Regions from separate parts of the Paenibacillus terrisolis genome, predicted to be linked through region 2. Evidence: predicted binding sites of a transcription regulator. Region 2 holds the regulator's gene; each other region holds the start of a gene.
What was found. The regulator Rex, encoded in region 2, represses fermentation and respiration genes when NADH is low (regulators of the CRP and FNR family bind a similar motif). The targets are predictions, from matches to a motif close to TTGTGAAATATTTCACAA.
Positions count from the first base shown of each region.

Region 1 (4,662 bases), on a different contig from region 2:
AAGAAAGCCGAAAATCACGAAGGCAATGAAATATTTGTTCTGAAGCGTACGAAAAATATCGGAAGGATTCAGCCATGGCGTAATGGTCGCTTGACGAATCGACGGAAGAATAAGAGCGGAAGCGATAGCCAGCATCAGCGTAATGCTGAAGAGCAGCGAAATGCCGTAATGCCCGATAGCATCGATAATCGGCCCCGCCGCCAAGGCGATGATTGACCAGCCTAAGGATCCCCACAAACGGTAAGAACGGAATTTATGGTGGGAGAACTCAGTGTAACCCAAGGTCAACGTATTGGTTTGAGAAAACAGCGGACTTTGGAAAAAATAGAGCAGCACCATCGAGAGATACAGCATATGAAACGTGTTGGCTCTAAAAACAAGATGTCCCATGACCAAAAGTCCGATCATCATGACCAACAGAACGGCTCTTGGATTTTGGCGCTGGTCGCTGAGGGATCTCCAGAGCGGATGGGCGAGCAGGGAGATGAACGGCCCGATAGCCATCAGGCTGCCGATTTCCAGCTTGTCCATGCCGATATCTTGCAAATATAATTGAAAAAAGGCAGTAAAAATAACCATTGTTCCGTAGATGAAAAAGTTAAGCAATCCCAAGGGAAACAACGAAGGAGACGTATTTTTTGTATTGTCCCGCAAGCGCGCCATTCCTTTCTATCCGGATCCGTTTGGCCACTCCAGGATCAAGTGACTATGTTCTCAATGTAACACAGAGATAAAAGCGGATACAAACCATCTTTTTTTTAATTTTCCAATATTTGTGGACAGGGGAGGATAAACTGATGGAGGTTACGGCAATCATTATCGCGGGAGGCCGCTCCAGCCGGATGGGAACCGATAAGGCTCTGCTGCGGTTTGGCGGAATTCCGGTAGTAAAACGGCTGATATTGGAATTGGAGACGGCGGCCTCCAGAATCGTTGTCGCCGCCGGAGGCCGGCCTGAAGCCTACGGGGAGTTTGGCAAAGAAACGGTGCCCGACCGCTTCGAAGATGCCGGGCCGCTTGCCGGCTTGCACGCCGGTCTTATCGCATCGAAAACGGAATGGAATATTGCGGTTGCTTGCGACATGCCGTTTGTATCCGGCGACCTATTCCGCTTTATGATCGAAAGAGCACTGTCCGCCGAGGAAAATGCGAAAACCCGCGGCGAACAGCCGCCGGAGGCCATTATTGCCCGCACCTTCGGCAGAGCCCATCCTCTGCTTGCCATGTACCGTCGCAGCGTGCTGCCGGATTTGGAGCAGGCGCTGCGAGAGGGCCGCTTGAAAATGACCGCCTGGACCGCCGGCTTGAGGGCGGAGTACATCGATGAAAATGAACTTGCGGCTGCCGGTCTCCCTCCGGAACGGATCGACTTCAACATGAACAGGCCAGCTGACTATGAGCTGGCCCGACAGTGGATAGAGAAACCGTAAATAAACATTACCCGCCGATTTGCGACATCCGGCGCGCGGTTGGAGTGTGGCTTTGCACTTTTTTCTCCAATGCGAACGCCATTTCATGATTTTTGGGCTTCCCGTCCAGCGCCTTAAGAAACAGACTCCGAATGCCGTTTCGATCGCCTGCCGCGGCCAGCGGACGAACGTGAAGCTCGTCGGACCAATACAGACAGGCTTTGATGTAGCCGTCGGCGGTCAGGCGGAGCCGGTTGCAATTATCGCAGAAATGCTCGCTTACCGGATGAATCAGGCCAAACGTGCCTGGAGCGCCAATGATCCGCCGGCTCTCTGCCGGTCCGTTCCCTTTAGGCAGTCCGGCCGCTTCCGTCTCCCATCCGGCTTCCCGGCAGGTGTCCTCGACTACGGATAAAGGCAGATAAGTCTTACGCCAAGAATCCGTGGCGCTGCCGATCGGCATGTATTCAATAAACCGGACATGCAGGGCTTTTTCCAGCGTTAAAGAGATGAAATCCCGGATTTCGTCGTCATTCACGCCCCGCATCAGGACAACATTCAGTTTGATCGGATCAAGCCCGGCTTCCATAGCCGCATCAACGCCTTCGAGCACTTTGCGGACGTCCCCGCCCCGGGTGATCATCGCGAACCGGTCCGGGCGCAGCGAGTCCAGACTGATATTAACCCGGTTTAGGCCCGCTTCCTTAAGAAGTCCGGCCTTAGCTCCAAGAAACATACCGTTGGTCGTCATGGCGATATCTTCAATGCCGTCGATCGACGACAGCATGGCGATCAGCTTTTCCAAATCCTTGCGGACCAGCGGCTCTCCTCCGGTAATCCGGATTTTGCGGAGTCCCATGGGAGCGAGCGCGGAAACGGTCTCGGCAATTTCCTCGTAGCGCATAATTTCTTCGTGAGGCTGGAATACCATGCCCTCTTCCGGCATGCAGTATACGCAGCGGAGATTGCACCGGTCGGTTACCGAGATCCGAAGATAGTCGTGAATTCGTCCAAATGAGTCGACGAGCTGCTCCATTCGGAAGCCTCCTTTATCTTGGGATTCCTCAAATTTTATCTATGTTTTCCCGCTCCGTCAATACAAAAGTCACATTTCCCTCATGCATAATTGCACAATTTGTACGATAAAATGATACTATATAACTGTAAAAAAGATCACATAAAGCGCTTACATTTGGATATATAATGAAATTAAGCGATACGTGATCCCCCTTAATCATGTGTCGGGTATATGTTTTTAGATGATTTCCGCACATCATTAAGGAAGTCATCTTTTTTTTGAAAGTGTCTCATGTCGGGCCGGTTTATATGTCAAATGGTACAAAATAGGGAGATGACTAAGATGACCATGCTGTTCAAGGATCCTGTCAATCATGACAAGGAACATGTCCGCTGGCTGGAATACCGGGGTTATGCCTATCAGCTGCTCCTGGATTTCCTGAGCCGTCCGCCGCGGATGTCCCTGATCGCGCAATGGCGCCAGAGGGTCGAACTATCCGGAACCATCCCTTCAAGCCGCAGCGGCAGCAAATTGAAGCAATATCTGGAGAGCATTCCGGAGGAGGACTTCCGCAAGGTATGCTATCAGGAAGCCGAAGAATACGAACGGCTCTTTATGGGGAGCGAGGCGGTTCTGCCTTCCTGCGAAAGCGTATTCCGCGCCCGGTCTGAGGGTTCCGACGCTTTTGCCTGCATCTCGGAAATCCGGAAAATCTATGCCGACAATGGCGTCGTCTTTAATAAATTGAACGGGGAACGGGACGATCATATCGCCATGGAGCTGGAATTTATGGCGGTGCTGGCGGAAGGAATGCTGCGAAAGGAAAGTCTGGCCCGAAGCTGTCTGGAGCTGGTCGATACGCAAACGATGTTTCTGGAGTCTCATCTGCTTAAGTGGGTCCCTGAATTTTCGAAAGATCTTGCAGCGGCAACGTCCAGTCCCCTCTACAGAGGACTTGCCGAGCTGATGGAGGAGCTGCTTGTGCAGGATTTGGCGCAGCTTCGTGTTTGGCAAAGCAGCCTGAGGGAAACGGCACAATAACGCGAACGAGGAACACTTCTCTTTCATATATAAAATCAAAAGGGCCTTGCGAAGGATTTGAATATCCCTCGGCAAGGCCCTTATCGTTTAATGAAACATAGGCGATTAATCCAATTCTTCTTGCAGGGCTCCGCGGCGGCGGAATTTCATCAGGAACTCGTATACCACCGGCACGATAACCAGAGTCAGCAGCGTGGAGCTGATCAGACCCCCGATAACGGTAATGCCCAGGCCGCGCGAGATAATCCCTGCGCTTTGCTCCCAGCCGAATACGAGCGGCAGCAGTGCGCCAATCGTCGCCAGGGCCGTCATCAGGATCGGACGAAGCCGGGTTGCGCCCGCTTCCAGCAAAGCTTCACGGGTAGACAAGCCTTCGCGTTCCTTATGAATAACGCGGTCGATGAGCACGATGGCGTTGGTGACGACAATCCCGATCAGCATCAGAACGCCCATCAGTGCGGATACGTTCAGCGTTTCTCCGCCGATCAGCAGCGCGATCATCGCGCCGATGACGATAAACGGCAGGGAGAACAGGATTGCGAATGGCGCCAAACCGCCGCCGAACGTAACGACGAGTACGAAATAGACGATGGCTACGGCAGCGGCCATAGCGATACCGAGTTGACCAAACGTATCGTTGATCTGCTCGGTTACGCCGCCGAATTTCACGGTTACGCCGTCCGGAAGCTCCATTTTGTCGATTTTGTCCTGCAGGTTGGACGATGCTTTTTGCACGTCGGTAGCCGTAATGTTCGCGCTGACTTCAACGACCATCTTGCCGTCCATGCGCATGACGGAATCCGGAGAACTTCCTTTTTCCACCGTGGCTACGTCTTTGATTGGCACCTGCATCCCCAGCGGCGAGGCGAGGGTTTCATTCTCGATATCCTCGATGCTGCCGTAGGTTTTATCGTCCGTTTCGATGTAGACCTTGTAATCTTTGCCGTCGACTTCCACTTCGGTAAGCACCGGACGTTCACGCACCGGGCTAAGCTTCATGGCGATTTGACCGGCGGTGAGTCCAAGCGAACTCAGCTTTTGCTGATCCGCAACGAGCGTGTATTGCTCGTAAGCGGTGGAAAGGCTTGTTTTACCCTTTTCAAAGTTTTTCGCGTCGTTCTGAACCCATCCCAGGATCTGGTCGGAAACCGGTTTGATCTGTTCCAGATCGTCCCCGAAGATGTTAACGCTGAG
Region 1 covers NZ_JBKFGG010000029.1:44,569-49,230, reverse strand. Annotated here, with positions in the region: gene ACI48K_RS20095 (MFS transporter) at 1-663, opposite strand, end outside; gene mobA (molybdenum cofactor guanylyltransferase) at 798-1,430, shown strand; gene moaA (GTP 3',8-cyclase MoaA) at 1,438-2,445, opposite strand; gene ACI48K_RS20080 (TorD/DmsD family molecular chaperone) at 2,770-3,468, shown strand; gene ACI48K_RS20075 (efflux RND transporter permease subunit) at 3,574-4,662, opposite strand, start outside.
Region 1: a site for Rex is predicted at 2,736-2,753, ahead of ACI48K_RS20080 (TorD/DmsD family molecular chaperone). Genes of this name have one in related genera too.

Region 2 (4,662 bases):
CACCGACTTTGCGCCGTACTCCGTTCCCATCTTGAGCGCTTCTATGGCAGGCACAGCGGTAGGGTCACCGGAAACGCCTTTGTGGATCAAAGCCGCCAGGCGAATCTCCTCGATCATATCGAGGTTGTTATTGCTTGCCGCGCCGTCCGTCCCAAGGGAGACGACGACCCCTTTTTGCAGCAGTTCCGGCACACGGGCAACCCCGCTCGCAAGCTTCAAATTGCTGCCCGGATTATGGGAAATGGCCACGTCATGCGCAGCCAGAATCTCAATTTCCTCATCGGTCAAATGCACCGCATGGGCAAGCAGCGTCGGCCGTGAGAACATCCCGAGATTCAGCAGGTGCTGGACCGGACGAACACCGTAATCGGCCACGTTTTGCTCCACTTCCGCCCTCGTTTCGGACATATGCGTATGCATCGGCAGGTCGAGATCATGCGCCGCCTGTACAAACTTTTCGATATAATCCGGCGGGCAAGTGTAGGGAGCGTGCGGCGACAGCATCGTTGTGATTCGGCCGTCCGCTTTGCCGTTCCAATTCACCGCAAAATCGACCGCTTCCTTCAGCTTCATGTCCTGCACGTCCGGCGGGCACAACCCAATCGCTCCGCGCATCAATACGCCGCGAATTCCGGATTCTTCCACCACTTTGGCCACTTCATCCATGTGATCGTACATATCGAGGAAGGTCGTCGTTCCGCCCTTCAGCATTTCCAGGACGGACAGCGCCGTCCCGGCATGCACGTCGCTTGCGGTAAACTTGGCTTCCATCGGCCATACTTTCTCCTGAAGCCAAGTTTGCAGCACCATATCGTCCCCGTAACCGCGAAGCAGCGACATCGCCGCATGGCCGTGAGTGTTGATCAGACCGGGCAGGAACAACAGGCCTTTTCCGTCAAAGGTCTCTGCGCCTTCCACGCCTTCCGGGCGCTGCTCCCCAATGTACGTAATCATATCGCCTTCAACCAGCATATATCCGTGAATCACGGGACGACCTTCGTCCAAAACGGCGAAGGTCCCGTTTTTAATTAACCACTTACGACTCATAAACGGCTTGTTCCTTTCCATTTTCCAAATAATACGCCAAGCTGAGCAGATCCGTCGTAAAATCGGCCGCGTGAATTCTTACTTCCGACGGCACTTTCAGGATCGTTGGCGCGAAGTTGAGAATCGCTCCGATTCCGGCGGCAACCAGCTGATCCGCAACGCGTTGAGCTTCAAAATCCGGCACGGTGATAATCCCAATGCGCACATGCTTCTCGCGAACCGTTTCAACGAGCTCATCGATCGGCTGAATCGTAATGTTGTTGATCTGCTTGCCGATTTTGGCCGGAGAAGCGTCGAACACCGCTACGATTTTCATATTGTCCTTCAGATAAGCATTATAATTGGAAAGCGCCTGACCAAGATTACCGGCACCCACCAAAGCTACGTTGATTTGCTGGTCCAGATTTAAGATTTGCTGGATTTTTTCGATCAGATAAGCCACATCGTAACCGATGCCCTTGCGTCCGAAATCGCCGAAATAAGCGAGATCCTTGCGAATTTGCGCCGGATTGAGATCCAGCTTCTGGCCCAGTTCCTGCGAGGATACCGTTGGCACCTCGCGACGGCTCAATTCATTTAAAAAACGCAGATATACCGGCAATCTTCGAACAACGGCATCGGAAATTTTATCAGATTTCATACATTTTTCCCCCTCATTTGGCGCGAGTATGAACCGCAAAGCTTATTGCGGCTCACCGGCATTGAGCCATTCCGAAATGCGCGGAACCATTTGCCCGAGGGGCATATGCTCCATCTTCGGTCCGGGTAAAGAATATAAAAAATACTTTCCGTAGTAGGATTCCAAGATGCGGGTATCATAAACAACCACGATGCCGCGATCCTGCGACGAGCGGACAAGCCGGCCGAATCCCTGCTTGAAGCGGATGACCGCCTGCGGCACGGACAGCTTCATAAAAGGATTTTTCTTCTCCCGCTGAAGCCGTTCGCTCTTCGCCTCCACGAGCGGATGGTTGGGGGGCTGGAAGGGCAGACGGACAATGGCCAGGCTCGTCAAAGCTTCGCCGGGGATATCGACCCCTTCCCAAAAACTGCTGGTGCCAAGCAGCACGGATGCGTTTTGGCCTTGGAAACGGCGGGTCAGCTTGGTGCGGCTGCCGCTGTCCATCCCTTGACCGATGACGGTAATACCTTGCTCCGACAAAAGGTCCTTTAGTGGATCGTATACCTGCCTCAGCATGCGGTAAGAAGTAAACAGCACCAGCATGCGTCCCTGCGTAGCGACAGCCGTATCCGCCAGCGATCGCACCAGCGTACTGACGAAATGATCGTCTCCCACGCTTCCCTTGACGCTTGGGAAGTCCCGCGGGATGACCAGCAGCGCCTGATCCCGGTAGTTAAACGGCGAAGGGAGCATCGATGTCAACAGCCTGTCTTCGGAGGCAGCCTCCGTTAGTCCCAACTGCTCAATCATATATTGAAACGATTTATCGACGGAAAGAGTTGCCGAAGTCATCACAACGCTTTTTTTCTTGTCGAAAAAATACTCCTTCAGCTGAGCGCTTACATCGATCGGCACGGCGTAAATTTGCAGCGAGCGGCTGCGGTAATTCCCGTTTCCTTCGATCCAATATACCGTTTCTTCATTCTCCAGCTTCATAAAGAAGCGCAGCGACTCGCGTTCGCTCGCCAAATCCTTGAACAATCCGCTGATATCCGTTAACAGGCTTTCGGAGCCGAAATCGTCCTGCTCTTCCCGGATCTGGCTCAGCATCCGTTCTCCCTGGCGAAGCACGTCTCCGAGCGTGACGTAAATCTGATTCTCCAGCGCCGCAAGCGAATCCCAGTCCTTGGGCTTCTTATGCGGAAGCAGCCGGTAAACGAATTGTCCCGGGTCGCCCGGAGCGGCGTCGCTCCGCTCCGGCATTAGCGCGAAGAGCAGATCGCTCAGCTTGTCCCAGCTCTCCTTCACATCCACCAGCGAGGGATAAATATTGTCGATGACGGAACACCACTGGAGCGAATTTTCATTTGCCGCGCTTTGTAGCGCCATTCTAAGATTAGCCAACTGCCCTGTTTTGCTGTCCTTGAACAGCCGGGTCAACGTGTGAACGACCGTAAAATATTTCATATGAAGGCCAAGATGCTTGCCGGCCACATCTTCCAGATGATGCGCTTCGTCGATCACCAGCCGCTCGTAGCCGGGCAAAAGCTGATGTCCCGCCTGAATGTCCGTAAACAATTTAGAATGGTTCGTAATGACCACATCCGCAACCCCGGCTTCATGCTTGGCCCTATGGTAGAAGCACTTGCGGAACCACGGGCAATTGCGGCCCAGGCACGAATCCGATTCGCTCGCAACCGTTTCCCAAAAATCGCCGCCGCGGTTTCCCAGGTTGAGCTCTTCGTCGTCCCCGTTTTCCGTTTGCGTCAGCCACACAATCATTTGCGCGGCCGTCATCACCTCTTCTTTTGGCGTCGCAAAATCCCTTTTGTTAACTTTATGTTCAAATTTGCGCAAGCACAAATAATGCTGCCTTCCTTTAAACACCGCCGCCCGAAACGGAAAAGGAACCGCTTCCGTCAAAAGCGGAACATCCCTCTCCCTTAGCTGTTCCTGAAGATTGATGGTGTGCGTGCTGATCATGACCTTCTCGTCGTTTTTGACGCTGTGATAAATGGCGGGCAGAAGATAGCCGAGCGATTTTCCCGTTCCGGTACCGGCTTCCACCAGCAGATGCTTATCTTCGGCAAACGCCTGCATCACTTCTTCCAGCATCATGTTCTGCGCTTCGCGCTCTTCGTATTGGGGCAGTCTTTCTTTAAGCCGTTCCCGCACCTGCTCCATGAATTGTCCGAAGCTTAGGTCTTCCAGCGGATTGTAAGCCGCAGGATCCCGGGGAGGTTCGATATCCAGCCAATCTTCTACGCGCAAGGCGAACTGGCGATAGTAGGTAAACCCGGCGGCGTTCGGCTCGGTTTCCTGCTCCTTAAGCTGAACCATGGCGTCAAAAAACCAGCCCAAATCGCTGTCTTCCCCAGCGAACAGATTGGATAACCGCTGCAGAGTCAGCAAGGGCAGACCGGATATTTCCTCAAGACATTTGAGGAAAATCAACGCTGTTGCAAGTGCGTCGCTGTCCGCCTGATGAGGACGTTCATGCTGCACTTCGAACTCCGAGGCGACAAGGCCAAGCTGGTAAGAAGTCAGCGAAGGAAACAGGATTTTCAAAAAATCCATTGTATCTAGGATACGTCCAGTAAAGGGCAGATATCCCGTTTTATCTAAAGCGCTCTGCAAATAGTTGAAATCAAAGGCTACGTTATGGCCAACGAGAACAACATCGTCGAGGAGCGGAACCATCTCCATCATCACATCGTCCAAACCCGGGGCATCTTTGACGTCGTCTTCGGTGATCCCCGTAAGCCCCGTTATGAACGGGGGAATCGGAATACCCGGATTGACAAAGGAATGATACACTTGGGAGACGGTTAAATCTGGTTCTATAATGGCAAGCCCAACCTGAATGATTTCATCGGTGGACTGGTTACCCGTCGTTTCGAAATCGAGTACAGCATATTTCATTGCGCTCATAAGTCCCTTTCATTCCATTCTCAATTATCAGCATAACAGAAGAATGACAATTTGAAAATTGA
Region 2 covers NZ_JBKFGG010000012.1:22,010-26,671, reverse strand. Annotated here, with positions in the region: gene ACI48K_RS12345 (amidohydrolase) at 1-1,047, opposite strand, end outside; gene ACI48K_RS12340 (redox-sensing transcriptional repressor Rex) at 1,037-1,687, opposite strand; gene dinG (ATP-dependent DNA helicase DinG) at 1,730-4,591, opposite strand.

Region 3 (4,662 bases), on a different contig from region 2:
GAACGAAAAAAAGAAGCCGGACCTCCAAGGTTTCCGCCGGTTTATGCAGCTTGCGGCTGTTTTCATCCTGGGTATGGTTGCGGGCAGCATCGTCTACAATGTCGTCTATCAGACCAGCTATAACACGCTTTGGATCGAAAACAAGGATTTGCAAATCCAGCTGCATCAGGCGGAAGAAGACAACCGGACGCTGAAAAAATACAACAATCGCGGATCGGTGATCAAAGAGATTAAAATCAGGGTGGAAGAACGTGACCCGCCGCTGGATTCGCTTGCCGTCAAAGAGGTTGTCGAGCAGCTTCATAAAGAATTGGAGGTGCTTCGGGGCAGAAGCGTCTTTGAAATCGATTCGGACGCGAAAATGGCGCGCACGCTGCTGAACCGGAAAATCTATCCCGTGCGCGACAAAGAATATGCGATCCAGATCAAAACGATGCTGGTCAGCGACGGCGTGCTGCAGGTTTGGGTGGACATGCGCCCCTATGTGCGAGTCTAGCAATTCATGGTACAATGGATTCATTTAAAATATTGGTAGTTAAAAAATCATCTTTTGACGATGAAACTATAAAGTCCCGTTTATGCAAAAAGGAGCTGCCATATTCTATGATCGAGGGAATTCTGTACGTATTGTACGCCGGATTGATCGCTTGCTGTCTGAGCGCGGTTTTCTTCAGCGTCAAATCCAGACGTTCGCTGGATCCGAAGGCTCGCGGCCTATCGGCGGCAAAAAACAATATCAGCATGGGGGGCATGCTGATCATTTTGGCGCTGATTCAAATGTTCATGTTCAGCGGCTCCACGGTGCGTGTCGTTGTCGGCGCGATTTTTATGGTCCTTGGGGCGTTCAACATTTTCGCGGGCATTCGCAATCACGGCTACTTTTCCCGCCGATAATCCCTTCTCCGCGAAAAATTACGGATGGTCGATCGATTGCAGCGTCATGACGGCTTTGGAAATCAGACTATCCTGATAGGTCAAGGCGATTTCCAGCTTGCAAGCTCTGCGGCTCATTTCGAGAACGACCGGGCTGACTACGATCGGATTCTCGATTTCCACCGGACGCACGAAATACGTGGTGATATTATCGACCACGAAATCACCGCCATTGGCATCCTTTGCCGCGCGAAGTCCGGCTTGGGTCATGAGTGAAGTCAATACGCCTTGCGAAATCGTCCCCAAATCGGTCGACATCTGCGGCGTGATCATGCCATGGAAAAACAGCCGCCCTTCCGAATCGCGTTCTTCCGCAAAGCCGTTCCACATCAAATGCTCGAAGGTTTCCCCAAGCTGCGGCTGATTGCGCGCGTCCCGCATCGCCTGCAGCACTTCCCTGCGCGTAACCGAAGACACAAGCTTCCGGTTGCGGTCTACCACGGGAAGAAAATCGATCCCTTCCCAGACCATGATTTGCGCGGCGGATGCCAGCGAGGTTTGCAGTCCTACGGTGATGGGATGGCGGGTGAGGCACTTCTCGATGCTCTGGTCCCCGTTCAAATCTTCCACGTCTTTGCGGCTGACAATCCCGATAACCCGGTTCCATTCATCCACGACGGGAAAATGCTGGAGGCCCGTTTCCAGAGTCAACTGGTCAAAGTCCGAAATATTGCTTGTCACTTTCAGCATGTTAACCCGCGGCTTGCGTGCCACAATGTCCTCGACCAGCATGATTTTCTTCTTGATCAGACGGTCGAAGATCGCGCGGTTAATCATGGAAGCCACCGTAAACGTGTCATGACGCGACGAAATGACCGGCAATTCCAAACGATCCGCCAGCGCTTTGACTTCGCGGCTCGTCCCGAATCCCCCGGTTACCAGTACGCCGGCCCCCTGCTCCAGAGCAAGGGAATGGGCGTCTTCACGGTTGCCGATGAGAAGCAGGCTGCCCGCATCGATATAGCGGGCCATGGCGTCGATTTTCATTGCGCCGATGACGTACTTGTGCAGCGTTTTGTCCAGACCTTCGCTGCCGCCAAGCACATGTCCTTCCACGATTTCAACGACATCCCCGAACGACAGTTGATCGGAAATGTTCCGCGGCTTCTTCTCCACGCGAACCGTACCGATCCGTTCCTTCGTGATGACAATTCCCAGATTCTCCGCTTCTTTTACCGCCCGATAGGCCGTCCCTTCGCTGACGCCCAAGCTTTTCGCGAGCTTGCGAACCGAGATTTTCGTTCCGATTTTTAATCCCTCGATGTGCTGCAGCAGCTGTTCGTGTTTCGTTATACTTTCTTCCGAATCAAACAACTGTTATACCCCCCATCCCCAATCTGTACTATTCTGTATCCATTATACACGTTTTAAAAGTAAAAAAAAGTCTCTTTCCGCCCCTCGCATTAGCCCCGGCGATTTTGTGACCGGCATCACAAACGTTCGTCGCGTGGAAGGTATAATGGGGTCATTACTTCAAATTTGAACTTACAGGAGGAATCATGATGTCGATGATTACCACAACCGTCGTTGCGACCGAATATCCGCCGCAGGTGAAACATGACGTGATTTTTAACGCTTACCTTGGCTTGAATCCGGGAGAGGCCATGCTGCTGATCAACGATCACGATCCGGTACCGCTGCGCTACCAGTTCGAAGCCCTATACCCGGGTCAATTCGACTGGGAGTATCTCGAGCAGGGGCCAGAACGTTATCAGGTGAAAATCGGCAGAATATAAGAAAAACGTCTATCGACGTTTATAAATCCTATAATCTAAAACAAAAAAGCAGCCTACGGCGTTCCCTCCGTTCAGGCTGCTTCTTTTGTTATCGTATCGTCTTCGTCTTTACAAGCCCTGCCCCCGTTTGCCTTCCTCCTGCCATTTGAGCTGCCACTCTTGCAGTTTGGCCCGCCGGACGGCGTCCAGAGCCCGCTGCTTCTCTTCGCCCACTCCCAAAATAAAATGCAAATGTGCGCCGATGACCAGAAAAGCAAAACCTGCCCACACAATGCCGAATGACGATACCCATCCCGCTCCCGGAGCAAAAGAAATCATCGGCAGCGCGTATACCAGCATGGCCAAAGCCAAAATCAAAAAAAGGACATTTTTCCATTTGTTCGTCTTCTTAGCCGTTTTCATCTTCCATGGCTCCTTCATTTCTAGAATCTATATTTCTATTCTATGAAGGTATTCGGAAGAATATGAGAGGGAATCTCTATAAGTATAAATTAATATTGGGCGTGTAAAGGCAGCCGTGTGAACTGTTCTTCCGATCGCTGTTGTTCCCGGATTTCTTTGATTATATGAATTGCCAGACCACTTTCATTTTATTTAACTTATATAGATTTTTAGAGTTCCGCGCCGTACAAATGCTGCAGGCTGTCCGTTATGATTTTATTGACGTCCTGAATAATGACGCTTAACCGTCGTTCGGCTTCAAAAAGCCGGCGGATATTCAAATTGAGACTCAGCACTTCAAACAATTTCTCCATTTTTTCCATCTCTTCCTGATCCGGCATGCTGCCTGCCATCATGGCCCGCTGCATTTCGTTTTGACGGCTGCGGAAGTCTTCCAGCATCCGCTTGCTTTCCGGGTCGGCATCGATCAGCCTCATGGCTGCGGAAATTTCCGCCACCTCCGTACTGTCCTTCAACGCCTGAGCCAATTCATGCGCTTTGTCGTAAACGTTCATTGATTTACCTCCCAAATATAATCTTCTTCAGCATCGTTCCGCTCCAAGATGGGCTCGGTGTGAACGAGTCGTGAAATTTGCAGGCACGCATCGCTTGTCTAGGGTGGAGCCGCATTTTTATCGCCCAACGGTTCGTGGCTCCGCCGACGAAGGCAGCCACAGCCTCGCCGACCATTGCATAAAATCAATCGGACAACCTGATGCCTCTTTCTCATGGGCAAATATCCCGGCGCTTCTTGCGAGATGCTCCCTTGGGTTAATCACCAAGGATTCTATGTCCTCATATGATGCATTACATGCATATACGCTGATGACCACTTCTTGCATCCAAGACTCAAGCTTAGCTTGGAAGGAGATCCGCTTCATGCCCTCCAAAAAAATAACGGTACAGATCATGACACCCGGCTTACTGGAAAATGACATCGTCGTGCTCGGGGAAACATTGATCAAACAGTGGAAAATTCCAACGCAACACCCGCTCCAACTCGTATTCGGCTCGTTCCGGCAACGCATCAAGGTTGTCCCGTTATCCAGATTCGAAGGGATCCGAATCAGTCCTGAACTGGCAAAGCAAATGGGGATTCAGCCACGGGCGGTCCTGCGGCTCATTTACCGCCCCCATTCTACATCGCTTCAGTTCGGTCCTCTTGTCGGAGTACTGATCAGCCGGGATTTCCCGGAAAATCCGGAACGGCCCTTTGGCCCGATCAGCCTGTTCTGCAGAGAACTCGTCAACGCCTGTCAGCGTCAAGGAGTATATGTTTATTTTTTTACGCCCAATCACATCGGAACGGATTCCGGAAATGTCACAGGCTGGGTTTACGGCAACGGATGGAAACAGACCCAGGTGCCGGCCGCGGATGTATTCTACAATCGGCTTACGTCGCGCAAGCTTGAGAACAAACCTAGCGTACAGCATTTTCTAAAAGAAGTAAAATCGCGGTACGGAAGCCATTTTTTCAATGAAAAGTTTCTTGATAAAACCGAAGTGTTCGAGGCCCTTGGACATACGGACTCTCTGAAGCATTATTTGCCGG
Region 3 covers NZ_JBKFGG010000036.1:29,534-34,195, reverse strand. Annotated here, with positions in the region: gene ACI48K_RS22135 (sporulation membrane protein YtrI) at 1-496, shown strand, start outside; gene ACI48K_RS22140 (YtrH family sporulation protein) at 1-2, shown strand, start outside; gene ACI48K_RS22130 (YtpI family protein) at 604-894, shown strand; gene ACI48K_RS22125 (DRTGG domain-containing protein) at 913-2,247, opposite strand; gene ACI48K_RS22120 (DUF2249 domain-containing protein) at 2,436-2,669, shown strand; gene ACI48K_RS22115 (hypothetical protein) at 2,778-3,071, opposite strand; gene ACI48K_RS22110 (YlbF/YmcA family competence regulator) at 3,281-3,625, opposite strand; gene ACI48K_RS22105 (YheC/YheD family endospore coat-associated protein) at 3,990-4,662, shown strand, end outside.
Region 3: a site for Rex is predicted at 2,352-2,369, ahead of ACI48K_RS22120 (DUF2249 domain-containing protein). Genes of this name have one in related genera too.